2 linked regions of the Sinorhizobium meliloti genome follow. The protein of the gene in region 1 interacts with the protein of each later gene in a pairwise test. Links are inferred from orthologs where the notes say so. Each region holds a gene or a part of one and is shown on either strand. Other genes may lie near its edges.

Region 1 (7,112 bases):
CGGCGCGCGTCTTATCAGACGCGCAAAGGTCGCTGTAGCACTTTGATCTGCTGCATGTTTTTGTCCTTTAATCGGATACGATTAAAGGAAACATGCAGTAGTTTAGATCGTCACGCCTGCTGCTGTGCCGACATGTCCATCCACATGAACTCCCAGACGTGGCCGTCCAGGTCCTGGAAGCTGATGCCGTACATGAAGCCGTAGTCGATTGCCGGCTTCCATGGCTTGCCGCCCGCGGCAATAGCCTTGTCGAACATGTCGTCGCATTCGGCACGGCTCGCGGCGGAGAGCGCAGTGATGACCTCGGTGCCCTTGGCCGTGTCGCTGATCTCGCCGACTATGAAGCTACGGAATTTCGGCTCGGTCAGAAGCATGGCGAAGATATTGTCGTCGATGACCATGCAGGCGGCGGTCTCGTCGGAAAACTGCTCGTTGAATGTGAAGCCCAGAGCGGAGAAGAAGGACCGGGAGGCTTTCAGATCCTTGACCGGCAGGTTGACGAAAATCATGCGCATGGGGTGCTCCTTGTTGAAGATGGGATGAGCCAAGGACGAAGACATGTGCCGCATGCCGACAGGTCTCGCCGAATTTTGTCGCCCGCTCATAGTCGACTACGTCTGATGCGCCGATCAGGTGCGGCGCTTCGAATTTGAGCCCATTTCCGTTTGTATTTTTGCGCTGCACAAGATAGAGCTTGCAGCCAAAATTTGTGCAATTGCCTTTTCGCGGGGCTGGCGCCCGCAGCCGCGCGTCTTATCGAACGCGCAACTGTCGCTGTAGCATTTTGACGATGCAGGAGCCATATCAGCGAAGCGGGGCGTGTCCAACGTCCCGGCGGATTGGAGGGTCCGGAATGAGAACCATCAGCACCATCGCCGATCTGCGAGAGGCCCTTGCCGAGCATCGGCGCGCGGGCAGATCCATCGGATTGGTCCCCACCATGGGCTATCTTCATGTCGGCCATATGGAGCTCGTGCGCCGCGCCGGCAGCGAGAACGACGTGGTCGTCGCCAGCATATTCGTCAATCCGCTGCAGTTCGGCGCGAATGAGGATCTTGGCAAATATCCGCGCGACCTCGCCCGCGATCAGGCGCTGCTGACCGATGGCGGCGTCGATTTCCTTTTTGCCCCCGGCGTTTCCGACATGTATCCGCGCCCGATGGAAACGGTGGTCGACGTGCCGAAGCTCGGCTCCGAACTCGAAGGCGCAGTGAGGCCCGGCCATTTTGCAGGCGTCGCGACGGTCGTGACCAAGCTCTTCAACATCGTCCAGCCGGACCGCGCCTATTTCGGCGAAAAGGATTTCCAGCAGCTCCAGATCATCCGGCGCATGGTCGAGGATCTGGCGCAGCCGGTTACGGTCATCGGCGTACCGACGGTGCGCGAGGAGGACGGGCTCGCCTGTTCGTCGCGCAACGTCTATCTGACGACGCAAGAGCGGCGTGCAGCCGCGATCGTGCCGAAGGCGCTGGACGAGGCCGAGCGGCTGATCGCAAGCGGCGTCACCGAACCGGCCGAGGTCGAGAAGCGTGTCTTGGAATTTCTCGCCGGCGAGCCGCTGGCCCGGCCGGAAGTGGTGGCGCTGCGCGACCCGGAAACGCTTGGGCCGGTCAGCGAGATCGAAGAAAAGCCGGTCCTGCTCCTGCTCTTCGTCCGCTTCGGCACCACGAAGCTGCTCGACAACCGCGTGATTGCCCCGAAATCCGCCCGTTTTGCAAAGGTAGCCTGAGAATGAGCGTCCAGACCACGAAACGGCGGCTCAGCCCCGCCAGCATCGAAGCCCTGAAGGGTGAGCGCCCGATCGTCAGCCTGACGGCCTATACGACGCCGATCGCACGGCTTCTCGATCCTCACGTGGATTTCCTCCTTGTCGGCGATTCGCTCGGCATGGTGCTCTACGGCCTCGATACGACCGTCGGCGTCACGCTCGACATGATGATTGCGCATGGCCAGGCGGTCATGCGCGGTTCGGAGCGCTGTTGCGTCGTCGTCGATCTTCCTTTCGGCGCCTATCAGGAATCCAAGGAGCAGGCCTTCCGCAGTGCCGCGCGCATTCTGAAGGAAACGGGCTGCAGCGCAGTGAAGCTCGAGGGCGGTGCCGAGATGGCCGAGACGGTCGAATTCCTTGTCAGCCGTGGCATTCCGGTGCTCGGCCATGTGGGCTTGATGCCGCAGCTCGTCAACACGACGGGGGGCTACCGCTCGGTCGGGCGCAACGAGAAGGAGGTGGCCAAGATCCGCCGCGACGCCAAGGCGATCGACGATGCCGGCGCTTTCGCCATCGTGGTCGAGGGAACGGTGGAGCCGGTCGCCCGAGAGATCACTGCCACGCTGCGCGCGCCGACCATCGGCATCGGTGCTTCGCCGGCCTGCGACGGCCAGATACTGGTATCGGACGACATGCTCGGTCTTTTCAACGATTTCAAGCCGCGCTTCGTCAAGCATTTCGCCGAGTTGGCACCGACGATCTCAAAGGCGGCGGAGGCCTATGCCAATGAGGTGAAGGCGCGCAGCTTTCCGGGCATAGAGCACACGTTTCAAGTAAAGCGCTGACGTGTCGGGGCGGGCGTGTTCTTTGCGTCCGCCTTCTTATGGTAGGCCGACCGAGCACCAGGTCTCGTGTGCTCGTTCGGGAATGACGCGCGTCCAACCATCAGAAAATTCAATCGCCGCATCAGAGTAATTGAATTGTCGCGATCTGCGGCAGCCCCTATCTGTCCGGCATGCTCGTTACGGGCGGCCCCGCAGGAGAATTTCATGAGCAGAGGCGATTTCCGGGAAGGGCTGCGCGGCGGCTTTCCGATCATGCTGGCGGCGTCGCCCTTCGGAGCGCTTTTCGGCGCGCTTGCGGTGGATAACGGGTTTTCGATTGCCGATGCGGTATTCATGAGCGCCACCGTCTATGCGGGTGCAAGCCAGATGGTCGGCATCGAACTCTTCGGAAGCAACGTGCAGCCCTGGCTGGTGGTGCTCTCGGTCTTTGCGGTCAACTTCCGCCACGTGCTCTATTCCGCTTCTCTCGCCAAGCACATCCGCCATTTCAGCTTCGTTCAAAAGCTGATCGCATTTTTCCTGCTCGTGGACCCGCAATATGCGGAGACCGAACAGCGCGGCCAGCGCGGATTGCCGGTCACCTTCGCCTGGTATGCGGGCTTCGGCGTCGTGATCTATGTTCCATGGCTCATCAATACGCTGATCGGTGCGATCTTCGGGCAGTTGATCGGCGATCCCAAGGCGATCGGCCTCGACGTGCTCCTCCCGATCTACTTTCTGGGGCTCGTGATGAGCTTCCGCACGCGCGACCGCTTTCTGCCGATCGTGGCCGTGAGCGCCGTCGCTTCCGTCGCTGCGATGCATTTCGTCGGCTCCCCCTGGCATGTCAGCATCGGCGCGCTTGCCGGCGTCCTGCTTGCGGCCTGTCTGCCGCCGAAGCGACCGGCGACCGAAACCCACGCCGTGGAAAAGGAGGCCTGATCCTTGGACGCGCAACACCTCGATCTGCTCTATCTCATCGTCGCGGCGGCGGTCGCCACTTATGTCACGCGCTTCGGCGGCTACGTGCTTATCACGCAGTTGAAGAACATACCTCCGCGCGTCGAGTCTGCGTTGAACGCAGTCCCGGCGGCTGTACTGACAACGCTGGTGGCGCCCGCCTTCGTCTATGGTGGCATGGACGTCGCCGCAGCGATGCTCGTCGCCTTCGTCGTCGGGCTGCGCTTTTCGACGCTTCGGATGCTGCTCGTGGGCTGGATCGCGGTCATGGCGATCCGGCACCTGATCATGTAGGTTCCCGCCCGCCTCAGCATGGGTCCGGCCGCTCGGATTGGCGCCAGGCCGGTTCTGGACTATCATCTTCTCGTTGCCGGGGAGGCAGCCGCCCCCCGGCCCACGGAGGAGCGACCATGATTACCAGAATTTCCGTTGCGCTGTTTCTCGCGCTTGCGCCTGTTACCGCGTTTGCCAACCAGTGCCCCGCCATGATGCAGGCGATCGATGCGGCCATGCCCAACGCATCATTGTCCGAGGCCGACATGGCCAAGGTGAAACAGTTGCGCCAGCAGGGCGAAGACTTGCACAAGGCTGGCGACCATGCGGGCTCGGAAGCAGCGCTCGGCCAAGCCAAGACGATGCTTGGGATCTGACCGGGAAGGGGCCTGCGCTCCATTCAGACTATTGTCGGATTAAGGCTGCGATTCAGTAAAATTCGCGGGTTACGCGAGAGCGTCGCCGCAAATATAACCATGCTGTTGGTTGAGAAATCGACCCTCCCAACGGAGGCCCGGCGGTACCCCAGCCCCAGCCCACACCGCCGGGCCGCCCGTTCCGACCCTATCGCACGATTGCTTCCGTAGCACTGGCCAGCCAGTCTCTCGTTTCCGTGCCCGACAGCAGCGGCATCAGCTTTTCCAGCGTTTCCGCGTGGTAGGCGTTCAGCCAGTCAAGCTCGTCGTCGGTCAGCAGGGCGGGAAGGACGAGCCGGCGATCGATCGGGCAGAAGGTCAGCGTGTCGAAGCCGAGCATAGGCTGGTCGCCGCCCTCGATCTCCTCCGGCTCGCGCACGACGACGAGATTCTCGATGCGGATGCCGAAGGCGCCGGGGCGATAGTAACCGGGTTCGTTGGAAAGGATCATGCCGGGCAGCAATTCCTGCGTGGCAAGCCGGGCAATGCGCTGCGGTCCTTCGTGGACCGAGAGATAGGAGCCGACACCGTGGCCGGTCCCGTGCGCATAATCGGCGCCCGCCTTCCATAGCGCGATCCGGGCGAGCGGATCGAGGTCGACGCCGCGTGACCCCTTCGGGAAGCGCGCCGTGCTGATTGCGATCATGCCCTTGAGCACGAGCGTGAAGAACCGCTTCTGTTCTTCCGGCACCGCGCCGATCGCGACCGTGCGGGTGATGTCGGTCGTACCGTTGATGTATTGCGCGCCGGAGTCGATCAGGAACATGGTACCGGCCTCGATCCGCCGGTCGGTTTCGTTCGTGACCCGATAATGCATGATCGCGGCATGCGAACCGGCGCCGGCGATCGTGTCGAAAGAAACGTCCTTCAGGGGGTTCTGCATGCGCTCGCCGACGGCCGCGCGCGTCGCCTCCAATTGCCTGGTTGCGCCGATTTCGGTGACGCTGCCGGGCTCCCTCCCGTCCAGCCAGGCGAGGAACTCGACCATCGCCGCACCATCCTGCAGGTGCGCCCGGGTCGATCCGGCGATCTCGGCTGCATTCTTGCAGGCGCGGGGCAGGCGGGCGGGATCGACCGCCTCGACCACCGAACCTTCCTTCCTGCGAATCAGCTCGCCGATCGCGAAGGGGGCGAGATCCGGATCGATCATGATGGCTGCGCCGGTTGAGGCGAGGGCGGCGAGCCGATCGTCGAAGCTCGCGGGCGCCATTATGTCGGCGAGCTGGGTCAGGTAGGCTTCCTGCTCGATGCCGGTCTTGCGTTTGTCGAGGAAAAGCTCGGCGCTGCCGTCCGCATGGATGATGGCGCGCGCCAGCGGGTGCGGCGTGTGCGGCACGTCACTGCCACGGATGTTGAAGGTCCAGGCGACGGAGGAGGGATCCGTGAGAACGACGGCGGCGGCCTTCGCCTTTGCCACGCCCGCCGCGATCTCCGCGATCTTGTCTTTCGCCAATTGCCCCGCATGCTCGACCGGCTGGATCGTCACCGGGCCGAGCGGCGTTGCGGGACGGTCGGTCCAGAGCCGGTCGAGCGGATTGTGGTCGAGAAGGACGACACTGCCGCCGATCGCGGCAAGCGCCTTTTCGAGCCGGCGAACTTCCGCCGCGGTGTGTAGCCAAGGATCGATGCCGAGGCGGAAGCCCTTGGGTCCATGGCGCTCCAGCCAGACATGCGGCGGTTCGCCGATGAGATCGCCGCCGGTGAAGACGCTGCCGTCCACCTGCTCCTTGAGCTGGGTTACATAACGGCCGTCGACGAAGACGATCGCTTCGCGCTGGGTCACGAGCGCTACCCCGGCCGAACCGGTAAAGCCCGTCAGCCACGACAGCCGCTCGGAACTGCGGGGCACATATTCCCCTTGAAATTCGTCGGCACGCGGCACGAGGAAGCCATCGACGCCCAAGGTTGCGAGGGCGGCACGCAGGGCGGTGGTTCTCTCCTTGCCGAACTGGGGCGTGGAGGTGACTTCGAAGGATTGGAACATGGACTTTCCCGGTAAGCTTGGCGGAGACCGCAGGTGAGATGGGCATGTTAATGCATCTCTTCCAAAAGTGGAGCAGCGGTTTTGGAATAACGACCTGCATAAAGTAACAACTTAAACTCGTTCGCGCAGGGGGGAGACGAGATTCGCCCATGAACAGCGTGTACCTCGGGTGGTGCAGGACGCGCATTTGCCCATTTGTCATACATATGCACGCGGCGCATGGCACCCATGCCGGAATGTATCTTTCTCTATCGGAATTATGGTTTATAAGCCCGCTCAACGAACACGGACGAACGTCCGCCGGTTCAAAAGACTGCAGTTCCGAGAATAGTTGGTCATCTGTTCTCCTCCTCCCTCAGGGTGGCCAGCTTCGGAACGGTAGAGCCCGCTTGAGCGCTCCTCCTCCTCAAGCTCGCGGGTATGGTCGGCCAAAAGCCGGTCAGCAGGCGATGCTTCGGCATCGCCTTTGTTTCGAGAAGGCTGCCCCGTCATGATGGACCGGGCGGCCTTTTCGTTTTCTCGGTTCCCCTTTCGGTCGATACTCCTTCTATCGTCATCCCTGCGCTTGGCGCAGGAGGGAGGATCCAGTTCGGCGCAATAGAGCCTGTCCGGGACGGAAGTGCCTGTGGAAACAGGCGGTGTCCACGGGAAAACAAATGAAGAACGGTTTGCTTCGTGATAAGCCTGCTTACGGTCGACTTGCGAGGATATCTCTCAAACGGAGCATGCAGAGGTAGGAGCGGCGATGCTGAAAACCGATACCCGCCAAGCGAATTGGCGCCGTGCCAATCCAGGGAAATACGATGCTCATCTCGCTGTGCAGCGAGCAGTGAAGGCAGGCGAACTGGAAAAGCAAACGTGCGAGGTCTGCGGGATCGAAGCGGTCGATGCCCATCACGATCAATACGACGAGCCTTTAAAGGTGCGGTGGCTTTGCCGCCGACATC
Region 2 (6,998 bases), 490 kb from region 1 along the record:
CATTTTCTGCACGCGCTGACCGAACAGCGCCATCGCGTCCATACTTTCCTTTTCGGGACGCGGTTGACGAATGTCACGAGGCAGATGCGCAACCGTGACCCCGACGAGGCGCTGGATGACTGCATCGCGGCGGTCAAGGACTGGTCGGGCGGCACGCGTATCGGAGAGACGCTGCACGATTTCAACCGCCGCTGGTCGCGGCGGGTGCTCGGGCAGGGGGCCGTCGTCCTCTTGATGACCGATGGGCTCGAGCGCGACGATACGGCCGAACTGGAGACCGAGATCGATCGTCTGCATCGTTCCTGCCGGCGTCTCGTCTGGCTCAACCCGTTGCTGCGTTTCGACGGTTTCGAGGCGCGCGCCCGAGGAGTGAGGGCCATGCTTCCGCATGTCGACGAGTTCCGCCCGATCCACAATCTCGAATCCGTCGCCGATCTGGTGAAATCGCTGTCCGGCCGCGGAGCTCGCGATGCCGATCCGCGGCGTTTCCTGAACCATGGACGGCTTGCCGTTGACCGTGCGCCGGCGAATGCGTCACAGTGATGTGACTTGATCCGAAGCAGGATCATTGCCTGAGTGCAGTTTTCGGAGTTGCAGCATGCAGAACGAGCCGAACGTCCTCGATCCTTTGGCTGTCGCCCAGACCTGGCATGGGCAAGGGCGTTCCGTGGCCCTTGCGACCGTGATCGAAACCTGGGGCTCGGCGCCACGCCCCGTCGGCAGCCACCTGGTGATCGACGGGGAAGGTAACTTCCAGGGCTCCGTTTCCGGCGGCTGCGTCGAGGGCGCGGTCATCGCGGAGGCTGCCGACGTGATTGCGTCCGGTACCCCGCGGGTTCTCGAATTCGGCGTCGCCGACGAGACTGCGTGGCGCGTCGGGCTTTCCTGCGGTGGCCGGATCCGCGTCTATGTCGAACGAATTGACGGCTGAACGATGGAACTGAGCACACTGCAGATACTCAATGACGCCCGCGCGTCACGCCGCGCCGCCGTCGTCGTCAGCGATCTTTCGGACGGCAGCAGTCAGGCTTTTGTCGAAGGCGATCGCATTCCCCCTGAATGGGCCGCGCCCGTCTCCGAAGTGCTGCACTCGGGCCGGCCCCGCCTTCTGAACCTCGAGGAAAGAGCGCTTTTCTTCAACGTTCATCTGCCGCCCCCTCGTATCGTCGCGATCGGAGCGGTTCACATTTCGCAGGCATTGGCGCGTCTGGCGCCGGTCGCAGGTTTCGACATGGCGGTCATCGACCCGCGCACCGCCTTTGCAACGGCCGAGCGTTTCCATGGCGTCGAGCTTATTGCCGACTGGCCGGAAGACGTTCTGCCCGCTCGACCGCTCGATCGCTATACGGCACTCGCCGCCCTCACGCACGATCCGAAGATCGATGACTATCCGATCAGCGCGGCACTGGAGGCGGGATGCTTCTATGTCGGCGCGCTTGGCAGCCGCAAGACCCATGCGGCTCGGACCGAACGCCTGCAGACGCAAGGAGTGCCGGGAGAGGCGATCACGCGTATCAAGGCCCCGATCGGCCTCGATATAGGTGCCGCGAGCCCGGCGGAGATTGCGGTTGCCGTGTTGGCAGAGATCATCGGGGCGCTGCGGCGTCGCGACGTGAACCTGCCGGCGGAGGGGGCCAAGTGAGGTTCGGGCCCGTACCGCTTGCCGAGGCCGAAGGCGCTCTCCTGGGCCATTCGGTAAAGATCGGCACGATGAAGCTGTCAAAGGGGGATCGCCTGAGCGCCGACGATGTCGCGGCGCTTGCCGAAGCGGATGTCACGGAGGTCATTGTCGCGCGGCTCGAGCCGGACGACCTGCCGGAGGACGAAGCCGCGGCGCGCATAGCTGCGGCGATCGCTCCGGATCACCTGCGGTTCTCGCGGGCCACGACCGGCCGGGTCAACGTCTATGCTACCGCTGCCGGCCTTTTCGTTGCCAATCGCGCCGTCGTCGATCGGCTGAACCGTATAGATCCGGCGATCACGCTCGCCTGCCTTGCCGATCATGTTGCCGTCGACGCCGGCGACATGGTGGCGACGATCAAGATCATCCCTCTTGCCGTGCCGCAAGCGCTCGTGGAGCGAGCGCAGGCACTGCTTCGGGCGGATCGGGCCTTCGAGGTCAAGCCGTTCACGCCGCGGCGCGCGGCCCTGGTGGCGACTGAGCTGCCTTCGTTGAAGAGCCAGGTTATGGACAAGACGCGCGCCGTCCTCACCGCAAGGCTCCTGCAATCGGGCAGCCGCCTCGATAGCGAGCAGCGCGTGGCTCATACTACCGAAGCGGTCGCCGCCGCGATCTCGGACGCTGCCGATTCGCACGACCTGATCATCGTCTTCGGCGCTTCGGCCGTGGCCGATCCGGACGATGTGATCCCTGCCGCCATCCGGCGCGCGGGCGGCGTCGTAGAACACGTCGGAATGCCGGTCGATCCGGGCAACCTGCTCGTCCTCGGGCGATTAGGGGAAATCCCGGTCCTCGGTGCTCCCGGATGTGCACGAAGCCCGAGGGAAAACGGTTTCGACTGGATTCTCGACCGGTTGATCGCGGGCGAGTGGCCGAGCAAAGCCGACATTACCGGGCTCGGCGTCGGCGGGTTGCTCAAGGAAATACCGACGCGTCCGCAGCCGCGGGAAGGGAGCGCCGGCAAGCGGCCGGGTCCCGTCGGGATCGTGGTGCTCGCAGCCGGCCAGGCGAGCCGGATGGGGCCGGATAGCCGCCACAAGCTGCTTGCGGAGTTCGAAGGCATGCCGCTCGTGCGCCGGTCGGTGGAGACCGCCATCGCGGCGGCTCCGGGCAGAGTGATCGTGGTAACCGGCCACCGTGAAGCGGAGATCCGGGCGGCACTCGCGGGGCTGCAGACCACATTCGTCTCGAACCCCGATTACCGGAGCGGCATGGCCTCTTCGCTGGTTGCCGGTCTCTCCGCCCTGGATGCCGGCGCCGGCGGGATGCTCGTCATGCTTGCCGACATGCCGGGCATTACTTCGGCACACCTGGCAAAGTTGATCGCTGCCTTCGAAGCCGAATCCGGCCGTGCTGTGGTGCGTGCCGTCGCTGGCGGTCAGCGCGGCAATCCGGTCATTCTGCCGAAGGAGACTTTCCATGCCGTCCGGCAGCTCGTCGGCGACGTCGGGGCGAGACACATTGTCGAGCGCTGCGGCTTGCCGGTGATCGACGTCGAACTCGGTGCTGCGGCGCGTCTTGATCTCGACACGCCGGAGGCGATAGTGGCTGCCGGCGGGCTATTGAGGGATTGAGCGATGGACAATGCGGCAATCGAGGAGATCTTCGAAACACTCGGCCCGATCAAGATTCGCCGCATGTTCGGCGGCAAGGGCATCTATTTCGACGGCATCATTCTTGCGTTGGAAGTGAACGGCGAAATTCTTCTGAAGGGGGATGCCGAATCGGCGCCGGCGCTCGAGGAAGCAGGCGCCCGGCAGTGGGCCTATGAAGGCAAGGGCAAGCCGGTGAAAATGCCCTATTGGAGCATCCCTGAGCCGGCCTGGGACGATCCGGATGAAATGGCGCGCTGGGTTAGACTTGCCTACGAGGCCGCGCTCAGGTCCAAAAAGTAGAGATGATCGTCCCGGGTTTCAGGCGAGCGCCCGCACCGCATCTGCCGCAAAGCGGGATAGAGGCTGGGGCAGGGCGGTCAGGTCGAACCAGCGGATGTCGGAGAGCTTGTCCGGCTCGGTGAGACGCGGCTCGCCGGAAAAATTCTCCGTCACATAAATCAGCGAGATCCAATGTTGCCGATCGGCTTCGATCATCTGCTCGCTGACGCATAAAAAGCGGGTCGAATGGATGGAAAGGCCGCTTTCCTCCTCCGCCTCGCGTCGGGCCGCATCCTGCGCGAGTTCCATATGATCGACTTTGCCGCCGACGATGCTCCAGTGGCCGGCTTCCGGCGCCTTCAGGCGTCGGCAAAGGAGGATCTTTCCATCCCGCAGGATTGCCAGACCGCAGCCGAGACCGGGGAAATCGATACCGGGCAGTGCCATGAGCGAGAATCAGGCCTTGCCGACGATCAGCATGAAGGCCGGAATGTCGTCGCCGAAACCAACCGGCGTCGGGCCGTCGTCATGATCGCGGCGGTTGCGCTGGCGACGGTCGCGATTGTCGTCATTGGCTGCATTCTGCGCGCGGCCGGGACGGTCGCTGCGGCCGTTATGACGATCCTTGCTGTCGGCATTGCGTTCGATCTTCACCGCGTCGACCCTTTCCGGGACTGTTTCGAGTTCTTCTGTATTATTGCCTGAGGCTGTGACAGGTTTGCGATCGGCGTGAACCTTGCCGGGACGCTCCCTCTTCCGGTCCTTGCGCCCGTCGCTGCCGCGGTCGCGACGGCTGTCGTGGCTCTCCATCGGCTCGGGAAGCTCCGAAAGGTCGCCGTTGAACCATTCGACCTTCTGGCCGATCAGCTTCTCGATGGCATCGGAAAACTTCGTCTCGCGCTTTGTGACGATCGTGAAAGCGGCGCCGGAACGCCCAGCACGGCCGGTTCGGCCGATGCGGTGGACATAGTCTTCAGCGTGGATCGGCACGTCGAAATTGAAGACATGGCTGACGTCGGGAATGTCGAGTCCTCGCGCCGCGACGTCGGAGGCGACCAGCAGCTTGATGTTGCCGTCCTTGAAGTTGGCAAGCATGGCCATGCGTGAACGCTGATCCATGTCGCCGTGCAGCGCGCCGACCGAAAAGCCATGGCGATCGAGCGAGCGGAAGAGCTCGGCGACATCCTTCTTGCGATTGCAGAAGATGATCGCGTTCTTCAGGTCCTCCTGGGACCGAATGAGTTCACGAAGCACGGCGCGCTTCTCGTAATCCTTGCCGTGTGCGGCGACAAAACGCTGCGTAACGGTTATGGCCGTCGAGGACCGGCGTGCCACCTCGAGCCGCTCCGGATTCTGCAGGAAGCGATCCGCAAGCTTCTGGATTTCGGGCGGCATCGTCGCGGAGAAGAACAAGGTCTGCCGCGTGAAGGGAATGAGCTTCGCGATGCGCTCGATGTCGGGAATGAAGCCCATGTCGAGCATGCGGTCGGCCTCGTCGATAACGAGGATCTCGACCCCCGTCATCAGGAGCTTGCCGCGCTCGCAATGGTCGAGCAGGCGGCCGGGCGTGCAGATCAGCACATCGGCGCCGCGCTCGAGCTTGCGGTCCTGCTCGTCGAAGGAAACGCCACCGATCAGAAGCGCGATGTTGAGCTTATGATTCTTGCCGTATTTGTCGAAGTTCTCGGCAACCTGCGCAGCGAGTTCGCGCGTCGGCTCGAGGATCAGCGTACGCGGCATGCGTGCGCGTGCGCGTCCCTTTTCCAGAAGGGTCAGCATCGGCAACACGAAGGATGCGGTCTTGCCGGTTCCGGTCTGGGCGATGCCGAGAATGTCGCGGCGCTGAAGCGCCGGCGGGATGGCACCAACCTGGATCGGTGTCGGTATCGTGTAGCCCGCATCGGTAACTGCGGAGAGAACTTTCTGGCTCAGGCCAAGGTCAGCGAAATTGGTCAAAGGGGAAACTGTTTCCGTTCCGGTTCTGATGAACTCTGATCGATCGTTGGAAAATGCAGCAGCATGTGGCGGCGCTCATACGACCAAAGGCGCCGAAAGTCAAGAAATCCAGCACGTTGAAACACTGGAAGTTGAATCCGCCCGATTCTCATGCTTTTCGCGTCAGGCGCGGGAGAGGTAGCTGCCCGCACGCCCATTGTCAATCGAGATAGCCGGCGAGCTCCGTTCCGGCCCTCAGGAAGCGCGCCGGATCGACGGCGTGCCCGTTCAGGCGAACCTCGTAATGAAGATGCGGGCCCGTCGACCGTCCGGTGCTTCCCGACTTGGCAATGACCGCGTCTGCCTTCACCGCATCGCCGACATTGACCAGGATGGCGGACAGATGTGCATAGCGGGTCGAGACGCCGTTGCCGTGATCGATCTCGATCATGTTTCCATAGCCGCCCGCAGGACCCGCGGCCGTGACGGTGCCACCCGCGGTCGCGCGGACTCGCGTGCCGGTCGGTGCGCGAAAATCCGTTCCGGCGTGCAGCGCCGGACGGCCGAGAAATGGATCCAGCCGATTTCCGAAGCCGCTGGAGACATCGGCTGCCGGCGCCGGGCTGGCGAGAGGAAGTCTTTTTGCTGCGTCACGGGTCTGCTCAAGCTCCAGGAGAGCGCTGTCGAGACCGACCAGGAACCGATCGAATACGTCTCCGTCCTGCGGTTCGGCGAAGGGGCCGCCGATTCCGGCTTCCGCGGCCGTATCCGCGTCGAGCGCTTCCCCGGCTTCCGGGAGCGTGAAGCCGGTATCTTCCACGATCGCCCTGATTGTCGCGGACGTCCTTAGCGCGCTGTCCGTCATCTGCCGGAGATGCGCCATCTGTTCGCGCTCCACGCCCTTGAGCGAAAGCGTGACGTTGGAAAACATACGGTCGGCCCGGTCGGAAGCGCTTTCGCCACCCACATTCCCGGAGGAGACGGGTGCATAGCCGAGTACGGCGGGGCGGGGAGGCCGGTCGTCATCCTTGCCGGCGATGCCCATGATCGTCTCGATGGCCTTGACGCCGCCCCGAGCTTCTTCGCGCCCGTCATAGGCCAGCGGTTCCGTCGCAGGAAAAGTGTCTTGCTGCCCGGTATGATTCAAGTCCGCACCGTCTTCCGGGAGTGCGCCGAACCGGCCGCTTCTCGAGGTCAGTGCCAGCTGCCGCTGCAGAAGTTTCTCGACCTTCTGTTCGACAACCTGCTGATCCAGCAATTGCCGGCTCGTGACACGGTCCACCTGCGCTCGCAGTGCAGTGATCCGGTCCTCGTATTCATGCTGCATCCGCGCCTGCCGTGCGATCGTTCCGCCGATCAGGTCGTCGCGAAGCACCAGATATGTGGTTGCGGCAAGATATCCTGTGCCGAACATGCCGACGAAACAGATGGCCAGGGTCGCCATCCATGGGCGGACCGTCATGTGCCGGACCCTGTCGCCGCTCGCCAGGATCAGGACGTGACTTTGC

The links. The genes of interacting proteins can lie anywhere in the genome.
Region 2: the proteins of panC (region 1) and JOH52_RS15690 interact in binary tests that used the Escherichia coli proteins (3 or more experiments, as listed by UniProt). The link is inferred for Sinorhizobium meliloti from one-to-one orthologs.

The regions. Positions count from the first base shown.
Region 1 is NZ_JAGIOS010000001.1:2,755,177-2,762,288, forward strand. The notes cover bases 1-2,791. They hold panC (pantoate--beta-alanine ligase), read left to right. Parts: upstream 1-853; coding sequence 854-1,729; downstream 1,730-2,791. Other genes in these bases: JOH52_RS13145 (VOC family protein), read right to left, coding at 111-515; panB (3-methyl-2-oxobutanoate hydroxymethyltransferase), read left to right, coding at 1,732-2,553; JOH52_RS13160 (AzlC family ABC transporter permease), read left to right, coding at 2,758-2,791. Also shown: more of JOH52_RS13160, read left to right, coding at 2,792-3,474; JOH52_RS13165 (AzlD family protein), read left to right, coding at 3,478-3,786; JOH52_RS13170 (hypothetical protein), read left to right, coding at 3,903-4,142; JOH52_RS13175 (aminopeptidase P family protein), read right to left, coding at 4,330-6,165; JOH52_RS13180 (hypothetical protein), read left to right, coding at 6,911-7,112. UniProt on the Escherichia coli protein: Catalyzes the condensation of pantoate with beta-alanine in an ATP-dependent reaction via a pantoyl-adenylate intermediate.
Region 2 is NZ_JAGIOS010000001.1:3,242,444-3,249,441, forward strand. What follows is about bases 2,299-4,975. They hold JOH52_RS15690 (NUDIX hydrolase), read right to left. Parts: upstream 4,003-4,975; coding sequence 3,595-4,002; downstream 2,299-3,594. Other genes in these bases: JOH52_RS15680 (NTP transferase domain-containing protein), read left to right, coding at 2,299-3,255; JOH52_RS15685 (TfoX/Sxy family protein), read left to right, coding at 3,259-3,576; JOH52_RS15695 (DEAD/DEAH box helicase), read right to left, coding at 4,012-4,975. In the rest of the region: JOH52_RS15665 (vWA domain-containing protein), read left to right, coding at 1-543; JOH52_RS15670 (XdhC family protein), read left to right, coding at 599-931; JOH52_RS15675 (XdhC family protein), read left to right, coding at 935-1,642; more of JOH52_RS15680, read left to right, coding at 1,639-2,298; more of JOH52_RS15695, read right to left, coding at 4,976-5,511; JOH52_RS15700 (M23 family metallopeptidase), read right to left, coding at 5,711-6,998.